2 regions of the Nitrospirillum guanabarense genome follow, and region 2 is predicted to be linked to the other one. Evidence: riboswitches for the same ligand, from Rfam matches in the RefSeq annotation. Region 2 holds a riboswitch; the other holds the start of a gene.
What was found. A riboswitch is a leader RNA that binds a small molecule or an ion and turns the genes downstream of it on or off. The one in region 2 is predicted to bind thiamine pyrophosphate.
Positions count from the first base shown of each region.

Region 1: it holds a riboswitch for thiamine pyrophosphate, as region 2 does, so the genes downstream of both, thiC (phosphomethylpyrimidine synthase ThiC) here and thiO (glycine oxidase ThiO) in region 2, are expected to answer to the same signal.

Region 1 is NZ_JAYEER010000003.1:263,691-278,865, forward strand. It holds gene UAA55_RS10540 (flagellin) at 1-722, shown strand, start outside; gene UAA55_RS10545 (flagellin) at 863-1,690, shown strand; gene fliD (flagellar filament capping protein FliD) at 1,878-3,473, shown strand; gene UAA55_RS10555 (flagellar export chaperone FliS) at 3,552-3,932, shown strand; gene UAA55_RS10560 (sigma-70 family RNA polymerase sigma factor) at 4,227-4,886, shown strand; gene UAA55_RS10565 (hypothetical protein) at 4,876-5,298, shown strand; gene UAA55_RS10570 (Xaa-Pro dipeptidase) at 5,714-7,003, shown strand; gene UAA55_RS10575 (protein tyrosine phosphatase family protein) at 7,190-7,621, shown strand; gene UAA55_RS10580 (hypothetical protein) at 7,671-7,979, shown strand; gene UAA55_RS10585 (molybdopterin-dependent oxidoreductase) at 8,147-9,361, shown strand; gene UAA55_RS10590 (hypothetical protein) at 9,378-9,713, shown strand; gene UAA55_RS10595 (lysozyme inhibitor LprI family protein) at 9,830-11,158, shown strand; gene UAA55_RS10600 (lysozyme inhibitor LprI family protein) at 11,240-12,601, shown strand; TPP riboswitch at 12,701-12,811, shown strand; gene thiC (phosphomethylpyrimidine synthase ThiC) at 12,982-14,835, shown strand; gene UAA55_RS10610 (hypothetical protein) at 14,897-15,175, opposite strand, start outside.
Region 2 is NZ_JAYEER010000004.1:30,256-45,430, forward strand. It holds gene UAA55_RS18215 (tetratricopeptide repeat protein) at 1-296, shown strand, start outside; gene polA (DNA polymerase I) at 435-3,446, shown strand; gene UAA55_RS18225 (hypothetical protein) at 3,546-3,887, shown strand; gene UAA55_RS18230 (thiamine phosphate synthase) at 3,884-4,471, opposite strand; gene thiG (thiazole synthase) at 4,474-5,247, opposite strand; gene thiS (sulfur carrier protein ThiS) at 5,240-5,443, opposite strand; gene thiO (glycine oxidase ThiO) at 5,440-6,633, opposite strand; TPP riboswitch at 6,628-6,737, opposite strand; gene motA (flagellar motor stator protein MotA) at 6,925-7,785, shown strand; gene UAA55_RS18255 (DJ-1/PfpI family protein) at 8,270-8,872, shown strand; gene UAA55_RS18260 (COX15/CtaA family protein) at 8,948-10,015, opposite strand; gene UAA55_RS18265 (S9 family peptidase) at 10,125-12,230, opposite strand; gene UAA55_RS18270 (HAD family hydrolase) at 12,490-13,143, shown strand; gene greB (transcription elongation factor GreB) at 13,314-13,850, shown strand; gene UAA55_RS18280 (hypothetical protein) at 13,885-14,145, opposite strand; gene secA (preprotein translocase subunit SecA) at 14,195-15,175, opposite strand, start outside.

The sequences.
Region 1 (15,175 bases), on a different contig from region 2:
CCCTGATCACCAACGCCGACAACGCCGTCACCAAGATCGACGCCATCGCGTCCGACATCACCAGCATCTCCAGCATCGCCACCAGCCTGAAGACGGCCATCAGCGAGGCGATGTCCACCGACCAGACCAGTCGCGGCACCTATCAGGAAGAGGCGTCGGGCTGGCTGAAGGATGTGGCGTCCATCCTGAACGACACCTATGGCGGCCAATACCTGTTCGGCGGCAGCGACACCAACCACGCGCCGGTGGCGGTGGACAGTTCCACCTATCCCGCCCAGACCTCATCCAGCGGCGCCGACACCAGCTATTACAGCGGCAACGACACCCTGGCCACGGTGCGCCTGTCCTCCACCCAGAGTGTCAGCTACGGCGTCACCGCCGACGACCCGTCCATCGAAAAGCTGATGCGGGCCATGAGCATGATCAGCAACACCAACCCGCTGGACGACACCACCCTGACCGCCGCGCTGGATCTGGTGAACGACGCGTCCGACGGCTTGAGCGACATCGGACAAACATTGTCCGATACATCGGCCAGAATACAGGCAGCATCCAGCCATCTGTCCGATATTAATTCCTTCGCCACCACACAAAGCAGTGACCTGAAAAGTGTCGACCTTGCGGAGGTGTCAACAACGGTGACGACACTACAGACGTCATTAGAGGCGACGATGCAGGCTATTGCCGCTTCACAGAAAATGAGTCTCGCGAACTACCTGTGACGACTCAAAACTTTTCGCAAAATAGCGAAAAAAGTGCGCCCGCTTTCATCTGACCTGCCGTTGAACCGTGTGAGGGGGAGTACGGCCCGGCCGCAAAAGGCGACCGCCCCACGAACCTCTCGCCAACCACATGGAGGTCCATGATGCCTGTCGTCACCACCAACACAGCGGCGAATTCCGCCCTGCGCTACCTGAACACCAATTCCGAGGCGGAATTGTCCTCGGTTTCCAAGATCGCGTCCGGTTCCCGCATCACCAAGGCGTCGGACGACGCCGCCGGCCTGGCGGTCGGCACCAAGATCCAGTCCGACGTCACCATGCTGAACCAGGCGTCGACCAACGCCTCGAACGGCGAATCCATCCTGCAAGCGGCGGACGGCGGCATGGCCCGCATCTCCGACATCCTGCAACGTATGGAATCGCTGGCCACCGAATCCGTCTCGGGCACCGTGACGGATACGGAGCGCGGCTACATCGACGCCGAATACCAGCAGTTGACGGACGAAGTGGACAGCATCTCCACGGGCACCCGCTTCAACAGCCAGAGCCTGCTGGACGGCACCGGTTCCTGGTCCTCCGGCGTCACCTTCCTGGTGGGGACGGCGACGACGGACACGATCACCATCACCCTGACCACGGTGGACAGCAGCGCCCTGGGCCTGACCGGGTCCAGCGTGTCGACGTCCGATGGGGCCACCTCGGCCATCACCACCATCAAGTCGGCCATCAGCGCGCTGTCGACCGCCCGCGCCAAGGTGGGCGCCCAGATCTCCCGCTTCGAGTACCAGGGCGAGATGATCTCCACCTCGATCGAGAACCAAGAAGCGGCCCAGTCCGCCATCATGGATGTCGACGTGGCGTCGGAACAGACCAAGCTGTCCAACGAGGACACCCTGGTCCAGGCCGGCATCAACGCGCTGGCCAAGGCCAACCAGCTGCCGTCCGAACTGCTGAAGCTGCTGCAGTAAGGCGAGCGACGGGGGCGCCTGGAAACAGGCGCCCCCGGTTCGCGGGAAAGGCGAAGGTTAGGCCAGGGGATCGATCATGGCGGTGTCCACCATTTCCAGCAGCACGTCGAGCACATCGACGACCAGCACATCCTCCTCGGCGTCATCCGTCACGGGGCTGGATTATTCCGCCCTGGTTGCCGCGGCGGTGGCCGCGAAGGAAACCAGGGCCGACACCATCGACAGCGAAATCTCGGACAACGAGTCCAAGATCTCGGCGTACGAGGAATTCCAGACACTGCTGAACACGCTGGCGACGGCGGCGGAGGCCCTGTCCAACCCGGTCGACAGCTCCAGCACCAACCTGTTTTCCGAGCGCACGGCCTATCTGTCAGGCGGCAGCTCCTCCGTTTCCGCCAGCGACATGCTGGGCGTGTCGGTGGACGACGGCACCGCCACCGGCACCCACACCATCGTCATCAAACAATTGGCGACGGCGGAGAAGCTGGGCAGCGGCACACAGACCAGCCAGACGGGCGCCCTGAACCTGTCCGGCACCTTCACCCTGGGCCTGGCCGATGGATCCACCGCCACCATCAGCGTCGCCAGCACCGACAGCCTGAAGGACGTCGCCGCCGCCATCAACAAGCAGACCGACACCACCAATGTCTCCGCCAGCATCATCCAGGTGTCGGACAGCGCCTACGAACTGGTGCTGACGGCCAACGACACCGGCAAGGCCATAGAGTTCACCAACGACAGCAGCGGCATCATGACCTCGCTGGGTGTCACCAACAGCGACGGCAGCTACGCCGACGAGCTGACGGCGGCGCAGGGGTCGGAGCTGGAGGTGGACGGCATCGACATCGAGCGCACCAGCAACGTCATCAGCGACGTGCTCTCCGGCGTGACGCTGGACCTCTATTCCAGCGACTACGACAGCAGCACCGGCACCGGCTCCACCATCACCATGGAGCTGACGGCCAACCTGAGCGCCATCAAGAGCGGCATTTCCACCTTCGTCACGGCCTACAACGCCGTGCGCAACTTCATCTCCACCCAGCAGGCCACAGCCACCGACGGCAGCCCGGCCAGTTCCGCCGTGCTGTTCGCCGACAGCCAGGTGCGGTCCATCTCCACCGCGCTACAGAACGCCCTGAACCTGACCGACGGCACCTATTCCATCTCGTCCCTGGGCCTTTCCTTCAATAGCGACAACACCTTGGCCATCGACAGCACCACGCTGGACAGCGCGCTCAGCGACAATCTCGACGATCTTGAGACCCTCCTGGGCTTCAACTATTCGACCTCTTCCACCGAACTGTCGATGCTGCGTTCCCCCGACAGCACCGATAGCCTGAACTTCGACCTGGACATCACCATGAACGATGACGGCAGCATCGCGTCCGCCGGCGTCGGCGGCGACACGTCCCTGTTCACCATCAGCGGCACCCGCATCATCGGCAAGGATGGCACGGCATATGCAGGGATGACGCTGGTCTATTTGGGCTCCCAGAGCCAGACGGTCAGCGTCAGCACCAGCAGCGGGCTGGCCGACCTCATCTACAATACCTCGGACAACGCGGGGGACACGGACAGCGGCACCCTACAGAACCAGATCGACACCCTGACGGACTACGACACGGATCTGACCAGCAAGGCCGACGACATCCGCAGCCAGGCGGAAGCCTACGGCACCCAGCTCACGACCTATTACGCCAAGCTGGAAGCCCAGGCGCAGACGGCGGCCAACCTGCTGAAGACCCTGAAGGCGTATTCCAACGCCAGCAACAGCAGCAGTTGACACCGGCGGCCCCGCCGGCGCCAGCCGGAGGGGCATCCGGGCATCCCCTTCCCCTCCAGAGAATGGAAAAGAGCGGCCATGAACCATACCGCGTTCCAGCGTGCCTCCAGCGCCTACGGATCGGCCAAGCAGACCCTGCCCCCCCACAAGCTGGTGGAGGCGCTGCAGGACCGGGCGTTGCAGCTGTGCACCTCCGCCGAACGCCACGCCACCGCCGGCCAGTTCGACCGTTTCCACGCCGATATCGTGCATGCGATCCGCATCTACACCGGCCTGCAGGTGGTCATGACCAACCAGGTGGGCGGTCCCAGCGGCAAGGCGCTGAGCCAGTTGTACGGGGCCTTCATCCTGGCGCTGGGCCGGGCGGCCGGCGGCCGCGACGTGCCCGGCCGCGTGCGCCGCATTCAGGAACGCCTGGCGCTGCACCGGCGGCTGTGGGCTAAGCCGCCCAAAAATTGAGGGATACGCGGCCAGGTTAAGCCGTTTTGGAGAACAACCGACGGGCTTCGGCCCCGTTTAACGTACACCATCCGAAGGTCCGCGCGGGGGCGGGGGGCATCGGACGGGGCCTGGAGGGGACTGGGGACCATCCTCGGGCGAAGCGTGCTGATCCCATGAAAACCCGGGGGCGGCGGCAGCGGCCCCGGGGGCCAAGAAGAAGAGATGGCGGTGACGATGACGAGTTCCCCTTACTCACGCGGCGGTCCCGCCGGCGCGGTCCTGGACCCAGGGGCTCCAGGGGCCCCAGGGACCTTGGATACGAAGGCCCGGGACGCGGGCGCCTTGGCCACGAACGCCGCGAACAACGTGATGGTGCTGACGCCCGTCCTTGACGGCGGCGACCTGGCCAACGCCACGGACGAGACGCTGATGGCCCTGTTGAAGACGGGGAACGTCGACGCCTACCGCCTGCTGATCCGACGCTACTTCCGCCGCCTCTACGCCGTGGCCCGCCGCATCCTGCCCAACGACAGCGATGCCGAGGATGTGGTGCAGGACGCTTTCCTCCAGGTGTGGAACCACCGCGAGACCTGGCAGCCCGTCAGCGCCAAATTCACCACCTGGATCCACCGCATCGTCATCAACCGCTGTATCGATTACCGGCGGCGGCCAGCGGAAAACGCGCTGGAGTTGACCGAAGACATCATGGACGACAGTCAAAGCTTTGATGAAATCGTCCTTGAAAAGGAATTGGCGACAGTTCTGCATACAGCACGGCAACGACTTCCGGCTAGTCAGCAGGTGGCGCTGGCCCTATATTACGACCAATCGATGTCCGCCGCCGAAGTGGCGGCGGCCATGAACACCACCGTCGTGGCGGCGGAAGCCCTGCTGAAACGCGCGCGCCAGCGCCTTCGTACCGCCTTCCGCAAGACCGCCATACGGCCCCGGGATGCTTTTGATGACGCCTGAGGAACTCGACGACCTGCTGTGCCAGTACGGGGCCCAGCTTCGCGCTTGGCCGACCGGGCACCGGCAGGCGGTCGCGGCATTGCTGCTCTCCTCCCGCGAAGCCAGGGCCCGCGTGCGCGAGATGCGCCGCCTGGAACGCCTGATCGCCGAGGACGCGCCGGAGATGGTGCCGCCGCCCGGCATGCTGGAGCGGGTGGAGCGGACCTTGGTCGGCGCCGCGCTCCAGGACTGGAAGCCACCCGCGCCCCAGCCATTGCGGGCATCGGCCCGGGGCGCGCCCGCGTCCGTTTTTTTTGGGTCGCCCGGGGCGTCATCCGCCCAGCCGCCATCGTCCGCCGCCGCCAACAGCGACACGGAGCAGGCACCATCCGCCCGAGGGCGGCGGCAGGCCCCCGAACCCCATCGCGACTGATCCCCGACGCCCGGGGTGCCCCTCCGCCCGGCCCTCTCGCCACTGGCCGGTCGGTGGAATGCCCCGCCGCGTCCGGGGGGCCGTGACGGCATCCGGACGGATATGGAACCCCAATTTGGGAGGAGGAAGGTGAGCCCGCGCCTTTGGCGCCGGGCTTTGCCGGTGGCCGTTTTGAACGACACGACCCTTTCACGCGCGGACGCGGGCGACCTGTCGCTCATTCCCTTCATTTTTTAAGGAAAGCGTTTTCGTCGCAGCCGTCCCGGTTTCAAGAGCCTGACATTTGATTGTCACGTTGACGCGGCCGGGTACCATCGGCACTTTCCGGCCAACGCTGTATCCAAAATCCAAAGAACGGGGGCTCCACATCATGACCCATCGCGCCACGCGACGCATCCGACCAATTGGCCGCCCTATGGGCCATCTGGCCCGGCGCCTGCTGGCCAGCCTCAGCCTGAGCGCCCTGATGGCGGCGGGTGCCGCCCAGGCCGACACCGTGCTGGTGACGGCCGACCATCTGGTCGACGTGCTGGCCGGCAAGGTGGTGGACCGGCCGGCGGTGCTGATCGTCGACGGCCGCATCGCGGCGGTGGGCGCGCAGGGGACGGTGACGGCGCCGGCCGACGCCCGCACGGTGGCCCTGCCCGGCCTGACCCTGCTGCCCGGCCTGATCGACATGCACACCCATATGACCAGCCAGCCCACCTGGAACGGCTATGAGTCGCTGGGCGTCACCACCGCCGACAAGGCCATCGCCGGTGTCGCCAACGCCAAGGTCACGCTGATGGCCGGCTTCACCGCCGTGCGCAACGTGGGCGCCGACGCCTTCACCGACGTGGCCCTGCGCAACGCCATCGACAGCGGCCTGGTGCCCGGCCCCCGCATGAAAGTGTCCGGCCCCCTGCTGGGCGCCACCGGCGGCCATTGCGATGAGAACCTGCTGCCCGCCGACTATGGCCGCGTGGGTGAGGGTGTGGCCGACAGCCCCTGGGGCATGGTGCAGAAGGTGCGCTGGGTGAAGAAGTTCGGCGCCGACCTGGTGAAGGTCTGCGCCACCGGCGGCGTGCTGTCCAAGGGCGACAGCCCGGGCGCGCAGCAGCTGTCGCAGGAGGAGCTGGACGCCATCGCCAAGGAGGCCCACGCCCTGGGCATGAAGGTGGCCGCCCACGCCCACGGCACCGACGGCATCAAGGCCGCCATCCGCGCCGGCATCGACACCATCGAGCATGCCAGCCTGATCGACGACGAGGGCATCGAGATGGCCAAGAAGCGCGGCACCTGGCTGGGCATGGACATCTACAACGACGACTACATCCTGGCGGAAGGCGCCAAGGTCGGCATGCTGCCGGAAAGCCTGGAGAAGGAGCGCAAGATCGGCCGCGTCCAGCGCGAGAACTTCGCCAAGGCGGTCAAGGCCGGCGCCAAGATGATCTACAGCACTGACGCCGGCGTCTATCCCCACGGCGACAACGGCAAGCAGTTCGCCAAGATGGTGCAGTGGGGCATGACCCCGCTGGAGGCCATCCGCGCCGCCACCCGCAACGCCGCCGAGGCCATGGGTACCGCCCAGGACATCGGCGCCGTGGCCGTGGGCCGCTACGGCGATCTGGTGGCGGTGAAGGGCGACCCGCTGGCCGACGTCACCCTGCTGGAGCACATCCCCGTGGTGATCAAGGGCGGCGAGGTCGTGAAGGATCAGCGCTGAGTTTTTCAGCTCCCTCAGGCGGCGGGCGCGGGCATCCGCCCGCTTGCCTCACGGGCCTGGCCGGCCCGGGCCGGCAGTCGCCAGCCTGAGATGCGCATAAGGGATATAAGCCGACACTGGAACCGGGCGGGCGAATGGGGGTAGCTTCTCCCCCGACCCCGCCCGCTTATCCGGAGCCCCAAGCCCATGCTGACCCCCCGTCCCCTGACCGACAGCCTCAGCGTCGCCCCGCAGATCGAGGAGGCGGACTTCGCCCAGGCCAAGGCGCTGGGCTTCCGCACCATCATCAACAACCGCCCCGACGGGGAAGAGCCGGGGCAACTGACCTCCGCCCGGGGGGCCGAGCTGGCCAAGGAGGCCGGCCTGGACTACGTGTACCTGCCGGTCAACCAGTCGAACCTGGGCCCGCAGACGGCGGCCGCCTTTGCCGAGGCCCTGGCCAAGCTGCCGGGCCCGGTGCTGGCCCACTGCCGGTCCGGCACGCGCAGCACCATCCTGTGGTCGCTGGGTGCGGCGTCCAACGGCACCCCGGTGAACGAGATCATCGAGGCCGCCGGCCGCCAGGGCTATGACCTGAGCCCCTATGCCCACGCCCTGGAAAACCTGGCGCGCGGCTGAGCTTGATTCCATCCGCCGACCAATCGTCAACATTGATCAACATATACACATGACCCGCCGCATCCCCCTGGCGCTGGCCGCCCTGCTGGCCGCCGCCCCGATCATCGTCACCGCCCTGCCGGCGGCGGCGCAAGGCCCCGCCTGCACCCGCCCCGACCGCCCCAAGCTGCCCCCCGGCAAGAAGTCCAAGGGCCCGGAGATGGAGGCGGCGGAGAAGAAGGTGGGCGACTACACCACCAAGATGACCGCCTACCTGAAGTGCCTGGACAAGGCCAAGACCGACGCCATGACCGAGCACAAGGGCGTGATCGAGGAATGGAACGGCGTCATCGACGCCTACAAGAAGAACCCCGGCTGAGAGTCGGGCCCGCCGCCAGCCAGGCCACGACCGTTCCCTTAGACCGAACGGTACAATGCCAACAAAGCGTTGGATAGATCGGTCATCCTGCTTCTCAATAGGCCGGACAACCATGCCGGGACAAACGGTCCCGGCCATGGCGCCATCCATCGAGGAGGGTCGGGACCATGGACCAAGGCCATCGGGTTCCCATGATCGGCAGGCGGGGGTTCATCGCGGGTGCCGCCGCCCTGGGCGCGCTGCAACGCCCCACCGGGGCGCTGGGCGCCCTGGCGCGCGACGCGGATGAGGCCGTGTTCACCTCCGCCTTCCCGCAAAAGGGGCGGATGATCCTGCAGCGGACCCGCCCGCCCCTGCTGGAAACGCCGTTCGAGGTGTTCGACCAAGGCGTCTTCACCCCCAACGACCGGTTCTTTGTGCGGTGGCACTGGGCGGACATTCCCGAACAGGTGGATGTGGCCACCTTCACGCTGAAGGTGCACGGCCATGTGGACCGGCCCCTGACCCTGGGCCTGGGTGATCTGCTGGCCATGCCGCGCATCGAGTACGCGGCGGTCAACCAATGCTCCGGCAACTCCCGCAGCCTGTTCAGCCCCCGCGTCGGCGGGGCCCAGTGGCGGCACGGGGCCATGGGCAACGCCCGCTGGGTAGGCGTGCCGCTGAAGGCCGTGCTGGACCGGGCCGGGGTCAAGGCCGGCGCCGTGGCCATCCGCGCCCGGGGCCTGGATGAGCCCGTCGTGCCCGACGCCCCCGCCTTCGCCAAGTCCCTGGCCATCGACCATGCCCGGGACGGCGAGGTCATGATCGCCTTCCAGATGAACGGGGAGCAATTGCCCCTGCTGAACGGCTTCCCCCTGCGGCTGGTGGTGCCGGGCTGGTATTCCACCTACTGGGTCAAGATGCTGAGCGATATCGAGGTGCTGGCGGCGGCCGATGACGAGTACTGGACCAAGGTCGCCTACCGCATCCCCGACACGCCGCACGCGTCGGTGGCGCCGGGGCAAGCCGGCTACGCCCAGGTTCCCATCAACCGCATGGTCCCCCGGTCCTTCATCACCAACCTGGTGGACGGCGCGCAAGTGGCGGCGGGCAAGCCCCTGGCCCTGCGCGGCCTGGCCCTCGGCGGCGACCAGGGCGTGGCGGCGGTGGAGGTGTCCGCCGATGGCGGCGCCACCTGGCGCCGGGCGCAGCTGGGCCGGGACGAGGGGCGCTACAGCTTCCGCCAATGGCACCTCACCACGACCGGCCCAGCCGCAGGCCCAGTGCGGTTGATGGCCCGCTGCACCAACACCGCCGGGGAGACCCAGCCCCTGGAGGCCAACTGGAACCCCAACGGCTTCATGCGCAACGTGGTCGAGACGACCACGCTGACGGCCACCTGACGGAGGAGGTCGCACGATGAATCGCACCTGGATTCTGGCCATCGCCGCCGCCGGCCTTGCCACGCCCGCCTTCGCCGCATCCGACGCCACCACGGTCACGGGGCCCGGCGGCGTCACTCTGCCGTCCGTGACGGTGGATCTGCCCCAATCGGATCGGGAGTTCCCCGGCACCGACGCGGCGGCCATCAACAACAACTGTCTGACCTGCCATTCCGCCGGCATGGTGTTGAGGCAGCCCCCCTTCCCCCGGGAGAAGTGGGCGGAGATCGTGAACAAGATGATCCAGACCTACAAGGCGCCCATCGACGCCGGCGACGTCCCTGCCATCGTCGACTATCTGGCGAAGCGGTAGGACGCCGGGGGCCACGATCCTGTGGCAATCGCGGGCGTGATGCCTGATCTTGTCGGCCCCGCCGCCGACCCAGGTTGCCCAGTCCCGTGATCAGACGCCCCGTGATCAGATTCCCCGTGATTCGACACCGTGTTCTGCCCGCCATCGCCACCGCCCTCCTGCTGGCATCCCCGGGCCTGGCGGCCGCCCCCTGCGCCACGGCGGGCAAGCGCACGGAACGGATGATCTGCGCCAGCCCGGCGCTGCGGGCCGAGGATGCGGAGATCGCGCGCCTGTACCGGCTGGCGAAGGCCAAGGCGGGCGCGCACGCGGCGGCCGTGATCGCCGAGCAGGCGCGCTGGCTGGCGACACGCGACCGGCTGTGTGGCGACCTGGCGCCGGCGGATGATGAACGGGCGCGCACCTGCCTGGCCCGCGCGCTGCCCCTGCGCCGCGCCGCGCTGGCGGCGCAGGCGGCCAAGCCGGATCAGCCCTTCTGCGAGCGCGCCGCCGCCACCCTGGCCGCCGCGCGCGGGCTGGACGGCGGCCCGCCCGTGGGCGACCTGGATGAGCAGTTGATCGGTGCCGGCCTGCTGACCCCGGCACCGGAGCAGGAACTGACCCCGGCATGGCGCGACCGGCTGCCGCCGGAGGCGACGCAGGACGCCGGCGACCAGATGGCCGTGGTGCCCTTCGGCCGCGCCCATGTGGCGGTGACGGCGCTGGACGACGCCGCGTCGTGCACCAGCTTCAGCGTCCATTGGCTGGACACGGCCGGCAACGGCGGCCCCGCCCTGCCGCCGCCCGAGACCCGCCCGGCGGACAAGCCGGCCTATTGCTGGTCGGAAAGCGCCGGCTTCGGCCTGGACGCCACCGGCGCCCCGGTCTTCTTCGCCCAGGATTCCGGCCCCAGCCGCCCCATGGCCCGTCCCACCCGCACCGACATCCGCATCCACCCCGTGCATCGCGACCGTTGGGGGGCGGCCTGTCGCATCGAGGCGACCTACCAGACCGAATTCCGCCTGGGCGATGGCCGCTGCGCCGCCGACGCCGCGACCTGCAAGGCCCTGGCCGAGGCCACCCCGCGCTGGGCCACCGCCCTGGCCGCCAGCCCCTGGTCCATCGGCGCCGACCACCCGCCGGGCCGCCCCGACTATCCCGCCCTGGACAACCTCGTGCCCTACACCGGCCCCTTCGTCCCCGCCTTCCTGACCATCCCCAGCGTCAAGGGCTGGACCTACACCGGCCTGCCCAATTTCGAGGAGGAGGCACCCCTGCTGCACTGGCAGAGCCCCGGCGGGCCGCTGATCCTGCGCCTGTCCCCCGGCATGCTGAACTGGCGCCCCGGCCCCATGATCCTGGGCGCCTGGCGGCGGGAGGGCGACACCCTGACCCCGGTGGCGGCCTACACCATCAACCAGGTGCGGGTGGGCGTGCCGGCGGTGACGATGGCGGCCCGGCCCTGAGGCCCGCCGTCAGCACCTATGGCGTTCCTGGCAAAGATGTTTAATTCTGTCGGCAACCTCCACCACCGGTTGCCTACCGCCGTGAACCGCCTTCCCGCCCTGATCACCGCCGCGCTGTTTCTTTCCGGCACCGCCCTGGCCGCCGGCCCCAGCTTTGACTGCGCAGCCGCCAAGACGCCGACCGAGCGGGCGATTTGCGCTGATCCGAAGCTGGCGGACCAGGATAGGGAGGTCGCGCGGCTTTACAGGCAAGTGTTGACCCAGGCCGGCACGGACGTGGCGGCACTGGTCGGCGAACAGCGTCGATGGCTGGCCACACGGGACCGCCTGTGCCAAGGGCCCGCCAAGCCGACGTCGCCCCTGACGGTCGGGTGGCCGACAGAGGCGGAATGCCTGTCCCAAACGATGATCCTACGCCAGGCGGCGCTGACGGCCCTGAGTAAAGGGGAAGGTGACCCGTCGTTTTGCCCTCGCGCATCGATGACGCTGACCCAGGCCCGCACCGCTGACGACTCCCCGCTGCAAATTCCCCTGGATCGGCAGATGATCGCCGCCGGGCTCGTGGTTCCGGCGCCTGAGGAAAAGCTCAGCCCCGCTTGGCGCCATCGGCTGCCGGCAGCGGCGATCCGGCGCCGGGGCGACGCCATAGCCATCATTCCCTTCGGGTCATCGCATGTGGCAGTGACAGCAACGGGGGGCACGGCCGATTGCGTCCGCGTCACCGCCTTTCCCTTGGACGCCAACGGGAAAGCTGGCCCCGCCCTGCCGCGGCCGGAAAACCGCGCCCAGCCGTATTGCTGGACGGAAACCGTCGGCTTCGGCACGGACGGCAGCGGACGGCCCCTGTTCTTCACCCAAAACGCGGACAGCGTCCGGTCAGAGGCTGGCCCTGAACGCTCAACCCTGTTCATCCGACTGGCCGGAAAAAGCCGCTGGGGCGATTCCTGCAACATCGAGGTGACCTATCAGGCCGCCTTCCGCCTGGGCGAGGGCACCTGCACTGCCAGCGCGCCCGTCTGCCAAGCCCTGCGGGAAGCGGCGCCCGGGTGGGCGGCCACGGTGGGCGCCAGCCCGTGGGCGAAGGCGGGCCCCTTTCATCCGGCTGGCGGGCCCGCTTATCCCGCCCTGTCCAATCTGACACCCCAGGAGACGGATGGCGCAGGGCCGGAAGGGACCTACGATGTGCCAGACTTTCCCGGCTGGCATTATCGGGGTTTCTCGGCGTTCGAGATGTCGTCGCCATTGATGACCTGGCAAAGTCTGGACGGGCCGCTGACCGTACGTGTCGCGCCGGGCACCTTGGGCTGGCGGGTGGGCGCCATGATCTTGGGCGTCTGGCGGCAGCAAGGCGACTCACTGATACCCGTGGCCGGCTACGTCATCGACCGGGTGCGCATCGGCCAGCCCAGCATCAAGACCGTCTCCGCCGTCCAAATCGACTGATGCGAACCGGTCGGCGGAACTGAACGTCCCCCAACCATTCCCCCACCGCCCCATTTCCCCACCCATTGACACCCGTGCCCCGGGGCGCGCACAGTGCGGCCTTCGTTCCAGGGGTGCGCCGGAGGGCGCTGAGATCCGCGGAGAGACGCGGGGACCCTTTGAACCTGATCCGGATCGTACCGGCGTAGGGATGGGAACAGGGGCCTTCGCGTATCTACCCGCCAATGGGATCACACGCGCATCCGCCCTGTAGGCCGTAACCGCAGCGGCCGTTTTCCTTCCTCCCCATCGTCGTTGCCCCGGGTTGGCGACATGTGACGTGCCGGACGCATCAGCGGCCAGAGAGCCAAGGGCGCCGGACTACGGAGGAGCACGACCCTATGCCCGATACCCTGACCCCGGCCGCGATTCCGGGAAGCGACGGCTTCGCCGTTACCACCGGGCCCCTGCCCGCCTCCCGCAAGGTCCACATCCCGGGCACCCTGCACCCCGACCTGCGCGTGGCCATGCGCGAGATCGACCTGAGCCCCAGCGCCAATGAGCCGCCGGTGCGCGTCTATGACCCGTCCGGCCCCTACACCGACCCGGCGGTGACCACCGACATCCGCCTGGGCCTGGCCGAGCTGCGCCGCCCCTGGGTCGAAGGCCGGGGCGATGTGGAGCGCTATGACGGCCGCGCCATCAAGGCGGTGGACAACGGGTTGAGGGAGGGCGAGAGCAGCCCCGTGCCGGTGTTCGACCGCGCCGGCCGCCTGCCCCTGCGCGCCAAGGACGGCAAGGCTGTCACCCAACTGGCCTACGCCCGCGCCGGCATCGTGACGCCGGAGATGGAATACGTCGCCATCCGCGAGAACCTGGGGCGCCAAGCGCTGAAGGAACAGCTGGAGCGCGACGGCGAGAGCTTCGGGGCATCCATCCCGGACTTCGTGACGCCGGAGTTCGTGCGGGATGAGATCGCGCGCGGCCGCGCCATCATCCCCAACAACATCAACCACCCGGAATCGGAGCCGATGGCCATCGGCCGCAACTTCCTGGTCAAGATCAACGCCAACATCGGCAATTCCGCCGTCACCTCCTCCGTCGCGGAAGAGGTGGACAAGCTGGTGTGGTCCATCCGCTGGGGTGCGGACACGGTCATGGACCTGTCCACCGGCCGCAACATCCACACCATCCGCGAATGGATCATCCGCAACAGCCCCGTGCCCATCGGCACCGTGCCCATCTACCAGGCGCTGGAGAAGGTGAACGGCAAGGCCGAGGACCTGACGTGGGAGGTGTTCCGCGACACCCTGATCGAGCAGTGCGAGCAGGGCGTGGACTATTTCACCATCCACGCCGGCGTGCGCCTGGCCCACATCCCCCTGACGGCCAAGCGCGTCACCGGCATCGTCTCGCGCGGCGGGTCCATCATGGCCAAGTGGTGCCTGGCGCATCACAAGGAGAATTTCCTCTACACCCGCTTTGAGGAAATCTGCCAGATCATGAAGGCCTATGACGTGGCCTTCTCGCTGGGTGACGGCCTGCGCCCCGGCAGCATCGCCGACGCCAACGACGCCGCCCAGTTCGCCGAGCTGAAGACCCTGGGCGAGCTGACGCAGATCGCCTGGAAGCACGACGTGCAGGTGATGATCGAGGGCCCGGGCCATGTGCCCATGCACAAGATCAAGGAGAACATGGACCTGCAGCTGAAGTGGTGCGGCGAGGCGCCGTTCTACACGCTGGGGCCGCTCACCACCGACATCGCGCCGGGCTATGACCACATCACCAGCGCCATCGGCGCCGCCCAGATCGGCTGGTTCGGCACCGCCATGCTCTGCTACGTCACGCCCAAGGAGCATCTGGGCCTGCCCGACCGCGACGACGTGAAGGTGGGTGTCGTCACCTACAAGATCGCGGCGCACGCGGCCGACCTGGCCAAGGGCCACCCCGCCGCACGGCTGCGCGACGACGCCCTCAGCCGCGCCCGGTTCGAGTTTCGCTGGCGCGACCAGTTCAACCTGTCGCTGGACCCGGAAACGGCGGAGAAGTTCCACGACCAGACCCTGCCCGCCGACGGCGCCAAGCTGGCGCACTTCTGCAGCATGTGCGGGCCGAAGTTCTGTTCCATGAAGATCAGCCAGGAGGTGCGCGACCTGGCCGGCGTGGAGGGAAGCTTCGTCGAAGCCGAGAAGGGCATGGCCGAGATGTCGGAGGCCTTCCTGGCGCAGGGTGCTGAAATTTATCACACGCCCTGAAGTGACTACGGTCCCCGCCGGTCCGAGCCGGCGGGGATGATCTCTATCGAACCATGGCCGCTCAGTTCTTGGAGATAGCCAAATAATTCACCAGTTCGGTGTTGGACTGGTTTGCGGCGCAGGTACCGGTCCCGCTGACGTACATCGGATAGCCTGCGGAAAAGGCGGTGATCGCACTGGAGGCTATCGCCTGGCCGGAGGGCGTCGAGACATCGACGGCCCAATGGTTGGCGAAGGTGGCGCAGGCTGGTGCTCCGGCTGGGGTCCCACTGAAAACAAACGTGAAAAGCCCGTTGCTGAGCGGTATGATTTGCGTGATGTACCCCTGGGCGAGCCCGCC
Region 2 (15,175 bases):
ACTTAATGACGGCACTAGATAGCCTCTGCTCAGCCCTCGACATTCGCCAACGCCTTGTATGGGCCGATCCGGGGAACGCTCAATGGCAGCGCGACCTGGCAATTAGTCTCGGACGTGTCGGAAGGTGCCAAGCAGTGCTGAGCCGAACTGAAGAGGCACTGACAGCATTGAACCGAGGGCGGGATATCGTCCTCTCACTCCAGCGGCAGTCACCCGGATGGGCGGTGTTGGCGGATGACCTCGCTCTCTTTGACAAGATCATCGCCTCACTCGACGCGGACGCGCCCCCAAACTAACCAGGGACGCCCCGGCCGTCGCTTCGCGGAGAGAGGGCCCCTCGACAGCCCCGCCCCAAATCGGCCATGGTGCGGGCCCGGGACGCCCGCGCTTGACGCGCCCGCCCCATCCCGACCGTTACGCTGAAGATGCCCGCCATGGCCGACACTCCCAATGCGCCCTCTGCCGCGACCACCCCCATCCCCGTTGCACCGGACGCGCCCACGCCCGTGACCGGCATCCCGGCCGTGCCGGGCACGGTGCAGGAGACGCTGTACCTGGTGGACGGGTCGGGCTTCATCTTCCGCGCCTATCACGCCCTGCCGCCGCTGAACCGGCCGGACGGCACGCCGGTGAACGCGGTGCTGGGCTTCACCAACATGCTGATGAAGCTGCTGGCCGACGTGAAGGTGCATTCCGTCGCCGTCATCTTCGACAGCAAGCGGGAGAATTTCCGCAACGCCATCTATCCGGACTACAAGGCCCACCGGCCGCCGCCGCCGGAGGATCTGATCCCGCAGTTCGACCTGATCCGCCAGGCGGTGGACGCCTTCAACCTGCCCTGCCTGCATCTGGAGGGGTACGAGGCCGACGACCTGATCGCCACCTACGCCCGCCTGGCGCGGGAGGCCGGGCGCGACTGCGTCATCGTCTCGTCCGACAAGGACCTGATGCAGCTGATCACCGACGGTGTCGGCCTGCTGGACCCGATGAAGAACAAGAGCATCGGCCGGGACGAGGTGCTGGAGAAGTTCGGCGTGGCGCCGGAACTGGTGGTGGATGTGCAGTCCCTGGCCGGCGACAGCGTGGACAACGTGCCGGGCGTGCCCGGCATCGGCATCAAGACCGCCGCCCAGCTGATCACCGAGTACGGCGGGCTGGACGCCCTGCTGGATCGCGCGCACGAGATCAAGCAGCCCAAGCGGCGCGAGGCCCTGACCGTGCATGCGGAGATGGCCCGCATCTCCCGCCAGCTGGTGACGCTGGAGGCCCATGTGCCGGTGCCGGAGCCGCTGGAGAACCTGACGGCGCGCAAGCCCGACCCCGAGCGCCTGATCGGCTGGCTGCGGGAGCAGGGCTTCCGCTCCGCCATCCAGAAGGTCGAGAACGACATCCTGAAGGCCAACGGCGGCAATGCGGGGGCCGCCGGCGCCGGCACCGGCGCCCCGGCCCTGACGCTGGAGGCCACGGCCGGTGGCGGGGCGGAACAGCGCACCGACGCCGTGCGTGCCGCCTATAACAGCCGCTTCTACAGTACCGAGGCCGCCCCCATCGGGGAACCCAGGATCCCCGCCCCCACCGAGGTCGCGTACGAGCTGGTGCAGGACGCCGCCGTGCTGAAGCGCTGGATCGATGAGGCGACGCTGGCCGGCACGGTGGCCATCGATACCGAGACCGACGGCCTGTACCCCGACCGGGCCAAGCTCGTCGGCTTCTCCCTATCCCACACGCCGGGCCGCGCCTGCTACGTGCCCCTTACGCACATTAACCCCGACGCTCCTAAGGAGCAGGCCGGCGGCTTCGATTTCGGCGAGGCCCCGCCCCCGCCGCCGCAGATCCCCCTGGACGAGGCCCGCGCCCTGCTGGCGCCGCTGCTGGCCGACCCGTCGGTGCTGAAGGTGGGCCATAACCTGAAGTTCGACATCCGGGTGCTGGCCCGCCACGGCTTCGCCCCCGGCCCGGCCGCCGTCGCCCCCGTGGACGACACCATGCTGCTGTCCTACGCCCTGGGCGCCGGCGCCCACGGCCACGGCATGGATGAGCTGGCGCAGCGCCACCTGGGCCACACCTGCATCACCTTCGACGAGGTGACGGGTACCGGCAAGAACCGCATCACCTTCGACCGCGTGCCCCTGGACCGCGCCTGCGCCTACGCGGCGGAGGACGCGGACATCACCCTGCGCCTGCACCAGGTGCTGAAGGCCGACGTGCTGCGCCGCCACCTGGTGACGGTGTACGAGACGCTGGACCGCCCCCTGACGCCCGTGGTGGCGACCATGGAGGAGGCCGGCATCCTGGTGGACCGGGCCATGCTGGCCGAGCTGTCGCGCGACTTCGCTGGCCGCCTGGCGGCGCTGGAACAGGAAATCCATACCCTGGTGGGCCACCCCTTCAACGTCGCCAGCCCCAAACAGCTGGGCGAGGTGCTGTTCGACGAGATGGGTCTGCCCGGCGGCAAGAAGGGCAAGACCGGCGCCTATTCCACCGACAGCAGCGTGCTCGAACCCCTGGCCGAACAGGGCGTGGAGGTGGCGCAGAAGGTGCTGGACCACCGCCAGCTGGCCAAGCTGAAATCCACCTACACCGACGCCCTGCAGGAGGAGATCAACGCCGGCACGGGCCGCGTCCACACCTGCTTCGCCCTGGCCGCCACCGCCACCGGGCGCCTCAGCTCCACCGACCCCAACCTGCAGAACATCCCCATCCGCACGGAAGAAGGGCGCAAGATCCGCCGGGCCTTCGTGGCGCCGGAGGGTCATGTGCTGCTGTCCGTGGACTACAGCCAGATCGAGCTGCGCCTGGTGGCGGAAATCGCCGGCGTGCCGGCCCTGAAGCAGGCCTTCACCGAGGGCATCGACATTCACGCCATGACGGCGTCCCAGGTGTTCGGCGTGCCCCTGGACCAGATGACCAGTGAGATCCGGCGCAAGGCCAAAGCCATCAACTTCGGCATCATCTACGGCATCTCCGGCTTCGGCCTGGGCCGCCAGCTGGGCATCGGCGCTGGTGAGGCCGGGGCCTTCATCAAGCAGTATTTCGAGCGCTTCCCCGAGCTGGCCGGCTATTTCGAGAAAACCAAGGCCGAGGCCAAGGAGAAAGGCTACGTCACCACCCTGTTCGGCCGTCAGTGCTGGATCCAGGGCATCAAGGAAAACAACGCCGCCCGCCGCGCCTTCGCCGAGCGTCAGGCCATCAACGCCCCCATCCAGGGCACCGCCGCCGACATCATCCGCCGCGCCATGGCCCGCGTGCCCGCGGCCATGGCGAACGCCGGCCTGACCGGCCGCATGCTGCTGCAGGTGCACGACGAGCTGCTGTTCGAGGTGCCGGTGGCCGAGGTGGACGCCACCATCCCCGTGGTGCGTCAGGTGATGGAAGGGGCGGCCAGCTTGAGCGTGCCCCTGGTGGCCGAGGCCGGCACGGGTCGCAGCTGGGGCGAGGCGCATTAAGATAAAGTGGTCTTGCCTTCAGCTTCTACAACTGATGGAATAACTTGCGGTCAGCGGCGTCGGGGGACGCCGGCAAGCGATTTCAGGAATGGGGAAAGCATGAAGGGACTGAAATGGGCCGGCCCCGTGCTGGCGATGGGGATCTGCGCGATCCAGCCCGCCGGAGCGGAACCGACGAGTGGCGCGGTCCACATCACCAGCGTCCGTGTCTACGCGAACGGCATAAATTCAGCAGCCTTCGTCGCCGTAGACTCGACGGCCTTCTGCTCAACGGACACTTTTGCAATCAACTTGGGCGATACATATTCCGGCCCGTCCTTGCTGAGCGCCGCCCTGTCGGCTCAGGCCCAAGGCAAGCCCGTAATGCTTGAGGCCGCCAATGGAACCGGCTGTGCCGGCTGGGGCACCAAGCTGCAATCCATCACGATAGTGACCAGCTAATCGCCCCACGCCGCCAGCAGGTCCCGTACCACGGCGCCGGGGTCGCTTGCGCGCATGACGGTGCCCATGACGGCCAGGCCGGCGGCACCGGCCGCGCGAACCTCGGCGGCATTGGCCGGGGTGATGCCGCCCAGGGCCAGGGCGCCGGGCAGGCGGGACAGCGCCCGGGGGCCCAGGGCGGGGCCGTAGCCGGGCTTGGACGCGGTCTCGAAAATGGGGCTGAGGGTGGCGTAGTCGGCACCGCCCAGGCCCTCGCCGGGATGGTGGCGGGAGAGGCCAACCAGGGCTTGGGCTCCCAAGCGGGCGCGGGCCGCCGCCACGTCACCGCCCGCCCCCAGATGCACGCCGTCGCACAGTGCCGCCGCCGCCACGTCGCCGTGCACCGTCAGCAGGGCGCCGTGATGGCGGGCGATGGGGACCAGCCGGCGCACCAGATCCAGCCGATCCTGGGGGGCCAAATCCTTTTCCCGCACGCTGGCCCAACGGCAGCCGGCGGCGAACACCCGATCCAGCAACCGGGGCAGCGGCAGGAACGCCTGGCGCCGGTCGGTGATGATCAACAGGGGCGGGACGGGCAATCCCACATCTACCCCCCGATCAGCCCCAGCTCAGGGCTGGAGGCTTCGGCGCGGGTGCGCCTCGGGATGCGGCCGGCCAGGCGGGCAAGGCGACCTGCGATGACGGCGTGGCCCATGGCGGCCGCCATGCGCACCGGGTCCGTGCTCTTGGACACGGCGGTGTTCAGCAGCACGGCGTCGCAGCCCAGTTCCATGGCCAGGGCGGCGTCGGAGGCCGTGCCCACGCCGGCGTCCAGGATGACCGGCACGGCGCTGCGCACGCAGATCATTTCGATATTGTAAGGATTTAGGATGCCCAGGCCTGTACCGATGGGCGCCCCCAGGGGCATGACGGCGGCGCAGCCGACGTCGGCCAGCCGGCGGCAGACGATGGGGTCGTCGGTGCAATAGGGCAGGACGGTGAAACCGTCATCCACCAACTGGGCGGCGGCGGTCACCAACTGCTCCACATCCGGGTACAGCGTCTCGCGGTCGCCGATCAGTTCCAGCTTGATCCAGTTGGTGTCCAGCGCCTCGCGCGCCAGCTGGGCGGTCAGCACGGCGTCCTTCACCGTGGCGCAGCCGGCGGTGTTGGGCAGCAGCCAGGCCCTGTCGCGCACGAGGTCCAAGATGCCCTCGGCCCCGCCCTCCATATCCACCCGGCGGATGGAGACGGTGACCACTTCAGCGCCCGACGCCGCCAAGCTGTCCAGGAACACCTGCTGGTTGGGATAGCCCGCCGTGCCCAAGAACAGGCGGGAGGTGAACGCCTTGCCGGCGATGTGGAACAGGTCTTCAGCCACCTTGCAGCACCTTCACGATTTCGATGGCGTCGCCATCGGCGACGGCACGCTCCGCCCAGCGGGCACGCGGCACCACGGTGCCGTTGATGGCCACGGCGATGCCGCGGGAATCCGGCCCCAGCCCCGCCTCACCCAACAGGGCCGGCAGGTCCAGGCCGTCCGCATGGTCGCGGGCCTTGCCGTTCACGGTGATCATGCACGCCTCACGTCAAGCTCAGTTCGCTGGCCAAATCGCCCGATGCCGAAGGGCGCCAGCAGCGGGTCCACCCGGCCGGTCAGGATGTGGTCGGCGACCAGGTCTGCCGTGCCGGGCGTCAACAGGATGCCGTTGCGGTGGTGGCCGGTGGCCATGACCAGGCCGGCGACATTGGGTACGGGCCCCAGGATGGGGGCGTCGTCGCGGCTGCCGGGGCGGTGACCCACCCACATCTCCTCGATGGGCAGTTCCTCCACCCCAGGCAGGGCCCGCCACGCGGCCTCCAGCAGGGCCAGCACGCCGCCAGCCGTCAGATGGTCGTCCCAGCCCTTGTCTTCGGTCGTGGCGCCCACGATCAGGCGGCCATCCAACCGGGGCACCAGATAGCATTTGGGCGGCCACACCACGTGGCGCAACAGCGGCTGGGCCGGGTCCATGCGCAGGGCCAGCATCTGGCCCTTCACCGGCCGCACCGGCGGCACCGCGCCTTCCGGCAGGCCTGGCAACTGGCGCGACCAGGCGCCGGCCGCCAGCGCCACCACGTCGGCGGGCTTCAGCGCGCCATCCACCACCACGCCATCGGTGCGGCCCGCCGTCACCGACAGCGCCTCCACGGCCGCGCCCTCGTGCAGGCGGGCGCCCGCCTTCAATGCCGCGGCCTTCAGCGCCACGGCCAGCTTGCGGTTGTCCACCTGGCCGTCATCGGCGCCCAGCACGCCAGCGGCGGCGCGGGGGTTCAGCCACGGCTCACGCTCCTTCACCTGCGCGCCATTCAGCCAGGCGACATTGAGACCCAAGGACCGCTGGAACTCGAAGCCGCTGCGCAGCACCTCGACATCGTCGCGGGTCAGGGCCACCTGCACCGTGCCGTCCGTGCGCAGATCGACGGGCAGGCCGCTGTAAGCCTCCAGCTCGGCGGCGAAGGCGGGCCAGCGGCGCTGGCTGTCCAGGGTCAGGGGCAGCAGCGCCTGCTCCCCCGGTTCCGTCTCCACGGCGGCCGCCAGCATGCCGGCGGCGGCATGGGTGGCACCCCGACCGGCGGTCCCCCGGTCATAGATGTCGACCGCGCAGCCGGCGGCGGCCAGGCGCCAGGCGATTGACAGGCCGATGCAGCCGGCACCGATGACGACCACCCGGGGGGCGACGGACGGCTTGGCAAATGAATGGCCCGAAGGCGGATGATAGGTCACGGTCTCGCGATCTCCCTTCGCCGGCATGATCCGGAGCAGGTTCCATGGGTCTGATCTCAGCCGCGGGCCCGGTGGTCAGGCGGGCGGCACCCCAGTCGATGGCGGGAACGATGGCGGACGGGGCGTCCGAATTCAAGGGTCTTGCCGTCATGGCTGGGTGACAGGGCGGCGTTCGACATCCCCCGTCCGGGCGCGCCGATGCGCCGTCGGCCTACCCCATCAGGGATTTGACAAGTAGGCCGATTGTCTGGACTCTGCGAACCTTAGGGGTCCAGCTACCAAGGTCTGCTCATGTTTGCCGCCATCGGCCTGCTCGGCGTGTTCATCTGCGTGTTCGGGTCGTTCATGATCTTCGGCGGCAAGATCGGCATCATCCTTGAGGCCCTGCCCGGGGAGTTCATGACCATCGGCGGCGCCGCCATCTGCGGCTTCATGGTGGCGAACAGCACCCACACCATCAAGCAGGCGCTGGGCGCGGTGAAACGCATCTTCCCCGGCGCCAAGTTCCATAAAAAGGAATACATGGAGCTGCTGTCGCTGCTCTATCAGATCCTGAAGACGATGAAGACCAAGGGCGTGCTGGCCATCGAGCAGCACATCGAAAAGCCCTTGGAAAGCAATATCTTCAACGCCTACCCCTCGATCATGAAGGACCCGTTCACGGTCAAGTTCATCGCGGACTACCTGCGCATGTTCTCCATCGGCGTGGACAATCCGCATGAGCTGGAGGCGCTGATGGAGCAGGAGATCGAGAAGGCCAAGCACGAGGACCTGCACTCCAGCCACGCCTTCCAGACCATGGCCGACGCCATGCCGGCACTGGGCATCGTCGCCGCGGTGCTGGGCGTCATCAAGACCATGGCGTCCATCACCGAGCCGCCCGAGGTGCTGGGCAAGCTGATCGGTGGCGCCCTGGTCGGCACCTTCATGGGTATTTTCCTGTCCTACTGCATCATCGCCCCCATCGCCTCGCGGCTGAAGGGCGTGGCGGAGGAGGAGAACCAGTTCTACCACGTCATCCGGGCGGCCATCACATCCCACCTGGCGGGATACGCCCCCCAGGTCTCCATCGAGGCGGCACGAAAAAAGGTGCCGACGGAGTACATGCCCGATTTCAATGAGCTGGAAGAGGCGCTGTCGGCCATTAGTTAGTCGGCCCTCGGTTGGTTCGCCCTCAGGCGCCGGGCGGCCACATCCGTGGCCTTGGCTTGTCCTCGCTTTCCAGTCCACTCCGTTCCCCGGAAATCTCCGGCGGCCCCGGTCGGGGCCTATGGGGGCGGGGGCGCATCCTCTCAAAACCAATCCTAAAGTTTAGGATGGAGCGGCCGCACCCGTGCCAGCCGCCGGCGGCGCACCCGCAACCCAGCCATGCCGCACCGCAACCCCGATTTGGTCTTAATGCGATTGACCTGGGGCGCCGGAGAGGCCAACTACGGTGTCATGCGAATAGAGCGTCATCCCATCGGCCCGGCATGCATCACGACAGCCGCCCGCGCCTGACGCTTTGCCATGGCCGCCTGTTCCTGGGCGGCCATTTTCACGAGGCAGCATCCATCGCGCCTTGCCAACGGCGCCGTCCCCTGGGGAACGGCGACGGGCGGGTGTCGGGCCGCCGAAACAACATAGGAGACGTAATTTGACCGATCAGCCGCTCGCTGGAAAAGCCGTTGCCATCCTTATCGCCAACGGCTTCGAAGAAGTGGAAATGACGGAAGCGCAGCGCGCCCTGCTACGCGCCGGCGCCGCGCCCAAGATCATCTCGCCCGAGCAGGGTCTGGTGAACGGCTGGCACGGCACCTCGTGGGGTCACTATTTCCCCACGGACAAGCAGATTGGCGAGGTGCTGGCCGCCGACTTCGACCTGCTGGTCCTGCCGGGCGGTGAGCGCAGCGTGACCAAGCTGGCCGCCAACCCGCACACCCGACGCATCATCGGCAGCTTCATGGACGCCGGCAAGGGCGTGGCCGCCATCAACCACGGCGTCCAGCTGCTGGCCGTGGCCCAGCGCCTGAAGGGCCGCACCGTGACCGGCAACGAGGCGATCCGCGAGACCGTCGAGGCCGCCGGCGCCACCTGGGTGGCCGAGGAAGGCCAGAACATGAACATCGACCGCCAGCTGCTGACCGCCCGCGGTCCGGAAGAGGTGGTGCCGGAGTTCATCGACACCATGCTGCGCGTCTTCGCCGACGCCATCGAGTACCGCCGCCAGCTGCTGGCCGAGAAGGCCGCAGCCGCCTAAACCAGGCCGGCATCCGGAACGCAGAAGGGCGCGAGGCATGGGCTTCGCGCCCTTTTTGTTTGTTCGCCGGCCCTCTTATGCCCGCCGGTATTCCATCACCGTCCAGGTGAACAAGCCCAGCAGGACCAGCGCACCCGCCTGGTGGGTGGCGGCGACGTGCACGGGCACGAACATCAGCAGCGTGCTGATGCCCAGGCTGATCTGCACCAGCACCATCGCGGCCACGGCGATGGCCAACGTCCGCACCCGGCCCTGGACATCAGCCCGCAGGGCACGGAAGGCGTAGGACCACACCACCAGGCCGGTCAGGATGGCCAGCCAGCGGTGGGTGAACTGCACCGCCGCCGTGTTCTCCAGGATGTTCAGCCAGGCGGGGCTGAGGTTCCACATCTCCTCCGGCGCCAGCGTGCCGTTCATCAACGGCCAAGTGTTGTACGCCTGGCCGGCATCCAGGCCGGCGGTGAAGGCGCCCCACACCATGGTGGTGGCGACCAGGGCCATGGCGAGGCCGGCGTGGCGGCGCAAACTAACGCGCGCCCGGTGCACGGCACCACTGGCGGCGGGGAACAGCAACGGCAGGGCCGTGGCCAGCATGGCGACATAGATCAGCACCGCCAGCGACAGGTGGGCCGCCAGGCGGTAGTGGCTGACATCCGGCCGGTTCACCAGACCACTCTTGACCATGTACCAGCCCAAGGCGCCCTGCAGCCCGCCCAGAACGAACAGGCCGGCCAGGCGCGGCACCAGGCTGCGCGGCACGCGGCGGGTGGCGAGAAAGACCAGGAAGGGCAACAGGAAGACGAGGCCGATCAGGCGCCCCACCAGGCGGTGGAACCACTCCCAAAAGAAGATGCCCTTGAACTGCGCCAGGTCCATGCCGCTGTGCTTCAGCGCGAATTCCGGCGTGGCCTGGTACTTGGCGAACTCCTCCGCCCAGGCGGCGTCCGACAGGGGCGGCAGGGCGCCCGTCACCGGCTTCCATTCCGTGATCGACAGGCCGCTTTCCGTCAGGCGGGTGATGGCGCCGATGACGGCCATGGCGAAGACCAGGCCGGCACAGACCAGCAGCCAGATGCCGATGGCGCGATAGGGCGCGCGGGTGGCGGCACGGGCGCGGGCGGTGGGGAAAGGCGTGACGGTCACGGGATGGGGCCTTTGAAAAGTAAAGGGCTGGTGAAAAGTAAAGGGCTGGAGCGGACTATAAGCCCGCCCCAGCCCCCCTTACAAATGCCCGGCATCGGACGAATTGCCCTTACAGCCCCTTGCCGAAGGCCCGCAGCAGGAAGGCCTGGGTCAGGGCCACCTCCTTCAGCTTGTCGAAGCGGCCGGCGGCACCGGCATGGCCGGCCCCCATCTCGGTGCGCGACAGCAGAACATGGTCGTCGGTCTTGAGCGTGCGCAGCTTGGCCGCCCACTTGGCCGGTTCCCAGTAGGTGACGCGTGGGTCGCTCAGGCCCGCGGTGATCAGCAGGTGGGGGTAGGCCTTGGCGATCACGTTGTCATAGGGGCTATAGGACTTCAGCCGCTGATAGACCTCGGGATCGTTGGGGTTGCCCCACTCGTCGTATTCGATGACCGTCAGGGGCAGGCTGTCGTCCAGCATGGTGTTGACCACGTCGACGAAGGGCACCTGGGCCACGATGGCCCGGAACAGGCCCTCGGGCGCCATGTTGGCCACGGCGCCCATCAGCAGGCCGCCGGCGCTGCCCCCCTCGGCCGAGATGTTGCCGGCCTTGGCGTAGCCTCGGGATCCCAGGAACAAGGCGGCGTCGATGAAGTCGGTGAAGCTGTTGATCTTCTTCTCCAGCTTGCCGTCCTCGTACCAGCCGCGGCCCAGCTCATCGCCGCCGCGGATGTGGGCGATGGCGAAGGCGAAGCCCCGATCCAGCAGGCCCAGGCGGTTGGCGGAGAAATAGGGATCGATGCCGTTGCCGTAGGCGCCATACGCGTAGAGGTGCAGGGCGCCCGAACCGTCCTTGGGAAAGTCGCGGCGGTGGACGATGGAGACGGGGATCAGCGTGCCGTCGCGCGCGGGGGCCAGCAGGCGGGCGCTGACATACTGGTCGGCGTCATAGCCGCTGGGGATTTCCTGGACCTTGCGAATGGCCAGGGTGCGGTCGTTCAGATCGTAGTCGTAGACAGTGGGCGGCGTCACCAGCGACTGGTAGCGCAAGCGCAGCAGGCCGCCGTCATAGTCGAAGTTGGCGCCGGGGCCGACCTCGAACGCCGCGTCGGGGAAGGCGATGTCGTGGGCACCGCCTTTCTTATCCAGCACCCGCACCACCTGGGCGCCGTCCACCCGGGCGTAAACCACCAGCCAGTCGCGGAAGGCCATGTGACCGGTGAGGTAGGTGCGGTCGGCCGGGGCGATGACCTCCACCCAGTTGGCTTCGGCGGTATCGGCCAGGGGGACCTTGACCAGGCGGAAGTTGCGGTGGATGTCGTTGGTGAGGATCCAGGCGACATCCCCCTGGTCTTCAACATTGTACTCGTGCCCCTGGCGGCGGGGCAGGACCAGGCGGGGCTCGCCCTCCGGATGGGCGGCGTCCAGCAGCCGCACCTCGGTCGACACGTTGTTGTGGGCGACGATCCGGAGGAAGCGGCCGGACAGGGTCAGGTCCAGGCTGACCATCCAGGCGGGGTCGGCCTCCTCATAGACCAGCACATCCTCGGTCAGAGCCGTGCCCAGGCGGTGGCGCCACACGGTCTTGGGGCGCTGGAACTCATCCTGGCGGACATAGAACAGGTACCGGCCGTCGGCCGCCCAGGCGACGCCCGGGGTGGCGTCGGCCGCGCCCTCCAGCACGGTGGCGCCAGTGGATAGGTCCTTCACCCGCACGCCATAGCGCTCGGAACCGTCGGTGTCGGCGGTGTAGGCCAGGTAGCGGCCGTCGCGCGTCGTCTCGAAATCCGCGACGCGCATGAAGTCATGCTCGGTGGCCAGGACGTTCACGTCCAGCACCACCTCTTCCCCTGAACTGTCAGTGGGCGACGTGCCGGCGGCCCAGCGCACGAACACGGGGTAGTTCTGCCCGGCGGCGAAGCGCGACTGGTAGAAATGGCCGTCGCGGCGATAGGGGACGCCGGTGTCGTCCTCCTTGATGCGGGCGCGCAGCTCGGCCGTCAGCGCCGGGCGCAGGTCACCCTCCCCGCCCAGCACCTGCTCGATGTAGCCGTTCTCGGCTTCCAGGTGGGACAGGATGTCGGGATCCTTGACCTCGGGGAAGGCCGGGTCGCGCAACCAATCGTAGGGGTCGATACGGACCTCGCCGTGCGCCGTCTTTTCAACCGGCCAGACCCGGGCGGCGGGCGGTTTGGCGAAGGCGGACTGGCGGAAAGGCACGTCGGAGGCGGGCATGGGGCGGATACACCAATGGTTGCGCCGCCGGGGTCGCAGCGGCGGGCGACGAAAATGGATCGCAACGATATGGCTGGGGCCGTGTAACCGGCAAGCGGGGGCAAACGGGGGGGAGCCATGTGCCCGGCATGGCCGCCGCCGGGGAACCGGCCCCGTTCCGGACCGGAACCAGCCATGCCGCCCCGGCACTGGCGGCGGCGAACGGCCCAAGGTATTCCGGGGGGCATCACCACGCCCGCCGCAGCATGAAGGCACGGACATGCCGTTTCCCCACGCCATCCAGGCCGCGATCTTCGACATGGATGGCCTGTTGATCGACAGCGAACGCCCCTTGCGCGGCGCCATGATGGCCGCCGCCGTGACGCTGGACCGCCCCCTGACCGAGCTGTTCTACGGCACGTTGATCGGCCGGCCCTATCCGGCGGTGCGCCAGATGCTGGTGGACCATTTCGGCGGCGAGGCCGTGTTCGAACGCTTCACCGAGCTGTACCGCGGCGCCATCCAGGCCCATTTCGACGCCGGCATCGCCCTGATGGCCGGGGTGGTGGAATTGCTGAACCATCTGGACGCGGCCGGCATCCCCATGGCGGTGGCCACCAGCACCCAGCGGGAGCGCGCGCTGCACCATCTGGCCCAGGCGGGCATCGCCCACCGCTTCCGCGCCATCATCGGCGGCGACGACGTCAGTCAGGGCAAGCCGCATCCGGAGCCCTATCTGAAAGCCGCCGCCGCCCTGGGCGTCGATCCCCGACACTGCATCGCGCTGGAGGATAGCCACAACGGCATCCGCGCCGCGCACGCCGCCGGCATGATGGCGGTGATGGTGCCCGATCTGCTGGCCCCCACGGCCGAGATCGAAGCCCTGTGCCGCGTGGCCGCCGACCTGCACGAGGTCCGCCGCTGGGTGGCCTGATCTTCCAAGGCCCCTGATCGTGACCGATCAAGGCCCCTCGCGTTCCAACGCGCCACCGCTTCCCGGAAAGCTTCGGCGACCGCAATTTTCATGCAAACAGGGGCGCGGCCTTGTCGCTGCGCTCCGGGTGCGATAGAGCGGATGGCTCTTGTTTTTGAGCCTGTGATCCCATGAACACGACCCCCGATCTCGATGACGACGATGATGACGACCTGCCGCCCCTGCCGGCGGGCGCCAAGAACTACATGACGCCGGAAGGCTTCAACCGCATGCGGGACGAACGCCACCAGCTGCTGCGGGTGGAACGGCCCAAGGTGGTGGAGGTGGTGTCCTGGGCCGCCGGCAACGGCGACAGGTCGGAAAACGGTGACTACCTCTACGGCAAGAAGCGCCTGCGTGAGATCGACCGGCGCATCCGCTTCCTGACCAAGCGCATCGAAAGCGCCGAGGTGGTCGACCCGCAGCTGCAGAAGAACCGGTCCCAGGTCTTCTTCGGCGCCACCGTCACCTATGCCGATGAGGACGATGGCCGCATGACCGTCACCATCGTGGGCCGGGACGAGGTGGACATGGACCGCCACCGCATCAGCTGGGTGTCGCCGGTGGCGCGCGCGCTGATGAAGGCGCGCGTGGGCGACGTCGTCACCGTGCGCACGCCCAAGGGGCCGGAAGAGGTGGAGATCCTGGACATCCGCTACCCCGACTGAGCTGGGGCTCAGCGCTGTTTCCGCGCCGCTGGTCTCACAGCTCCGGCCGCATGGCGGCCAGGGACCGCCGGGCGATGTCCTTCAGGGCGGCGCGCAGGCGTTCAATCTCCTGGGCCGCGGCCTCGTAATCCTCGATCAGGCCGCCAACCAGGGTGCCGGGGTCCCCGGCATGGTCGGGATAGCGGTCGCGGGCCCGTTCGGCGCGGCGGCGCAGCCGCTCCACGATGTCCTCGTTGACGGGCGGCGCCGGGCGGTGGCTGTCATCCTCCGGCGTCATGTCCTCGGCATCCGGCATGGCCTCAGCCTTTCTTCCTCAACGTAAAAGCGGGTTGTCAGGTCCCCCCTTACGGGGCGCGGCCATGGCAATGCTTGTACTTCAGGCCGCTGCCGCAGGGGCAGGGGGAATTCCGGGGAGTGTTCATCCACGTGTCCGGATCCTGGCCGCCCACCTGTGTGGACTGCGGCATGTTCACGGCGCCGTAGCCTAGACCGGCGCTGGCGCGCGCCATGCCCGGGGGCAAGGGCTCGTCGGCTGGCGGCAGGCCAGCGGGTGGGAAAGCCGGGTCGACGCGGGTCTCCTGCATTTCCTGCGGGGGGAAATCGTTCGGATCCAGCGGCGGCTGGGCCACCTGCAGCTGCACCCGCATGAGTACCTGGGTCACCTGCTCGCGCAGGCTGTCCAGCAGTTCCTCGAACAGGTTGAAGGCTTCGCGCTTGTATTCGTTCAGCGGGTCGCGCTGGCCGTAGGCGCGCAGGTTGATGCCCTGGCGCAGATGATCCAGCGACAGCAGGTGGTCCTTCCACGCCTGGTCCAGCAGTTGCAGCAGCAGGCTGCGCTCGATGGAGCGCATGATCTCCGGCCCATAGGCCGCTTCCTTGGCGGCATAGGCTTCCTCGGCGGCCTTGGTCAGGCGCTGCTCGATCTCAAGCTCGGCGATGCCTTCTTCCTTGCCCCATTCCTGCACCGGCACGTCCAGTGCCAGGACGCGCACCACGTCCTCGTGCAGCTGGTCCATGTTCCATTGCTCGGCGTAGGAATTGGCCGGAATGGCCTTGGCCACCAGGGTGTTGATGGTGTCCTGGCGCATGTCCTCGACGGTTTCCTTGATGTCGTCGACGGCCATGATCTCACGACGCTGCTCATAGACGACCTTGCGCTGGTCGTTCATGACGTTGTCGTACTTCAGCAGGTTCTTGCGGATTTCGAAGTTGTGGGCCTCAACCCGGCTCTGGGCTTTTTCCAGCGCCTTGTTGATCCAGCTGTGGATGATGGCCTCGCCTTCCTGCAGGCCCAGGCGCTGCAGCATGGTGTCCATGCGCTGGGA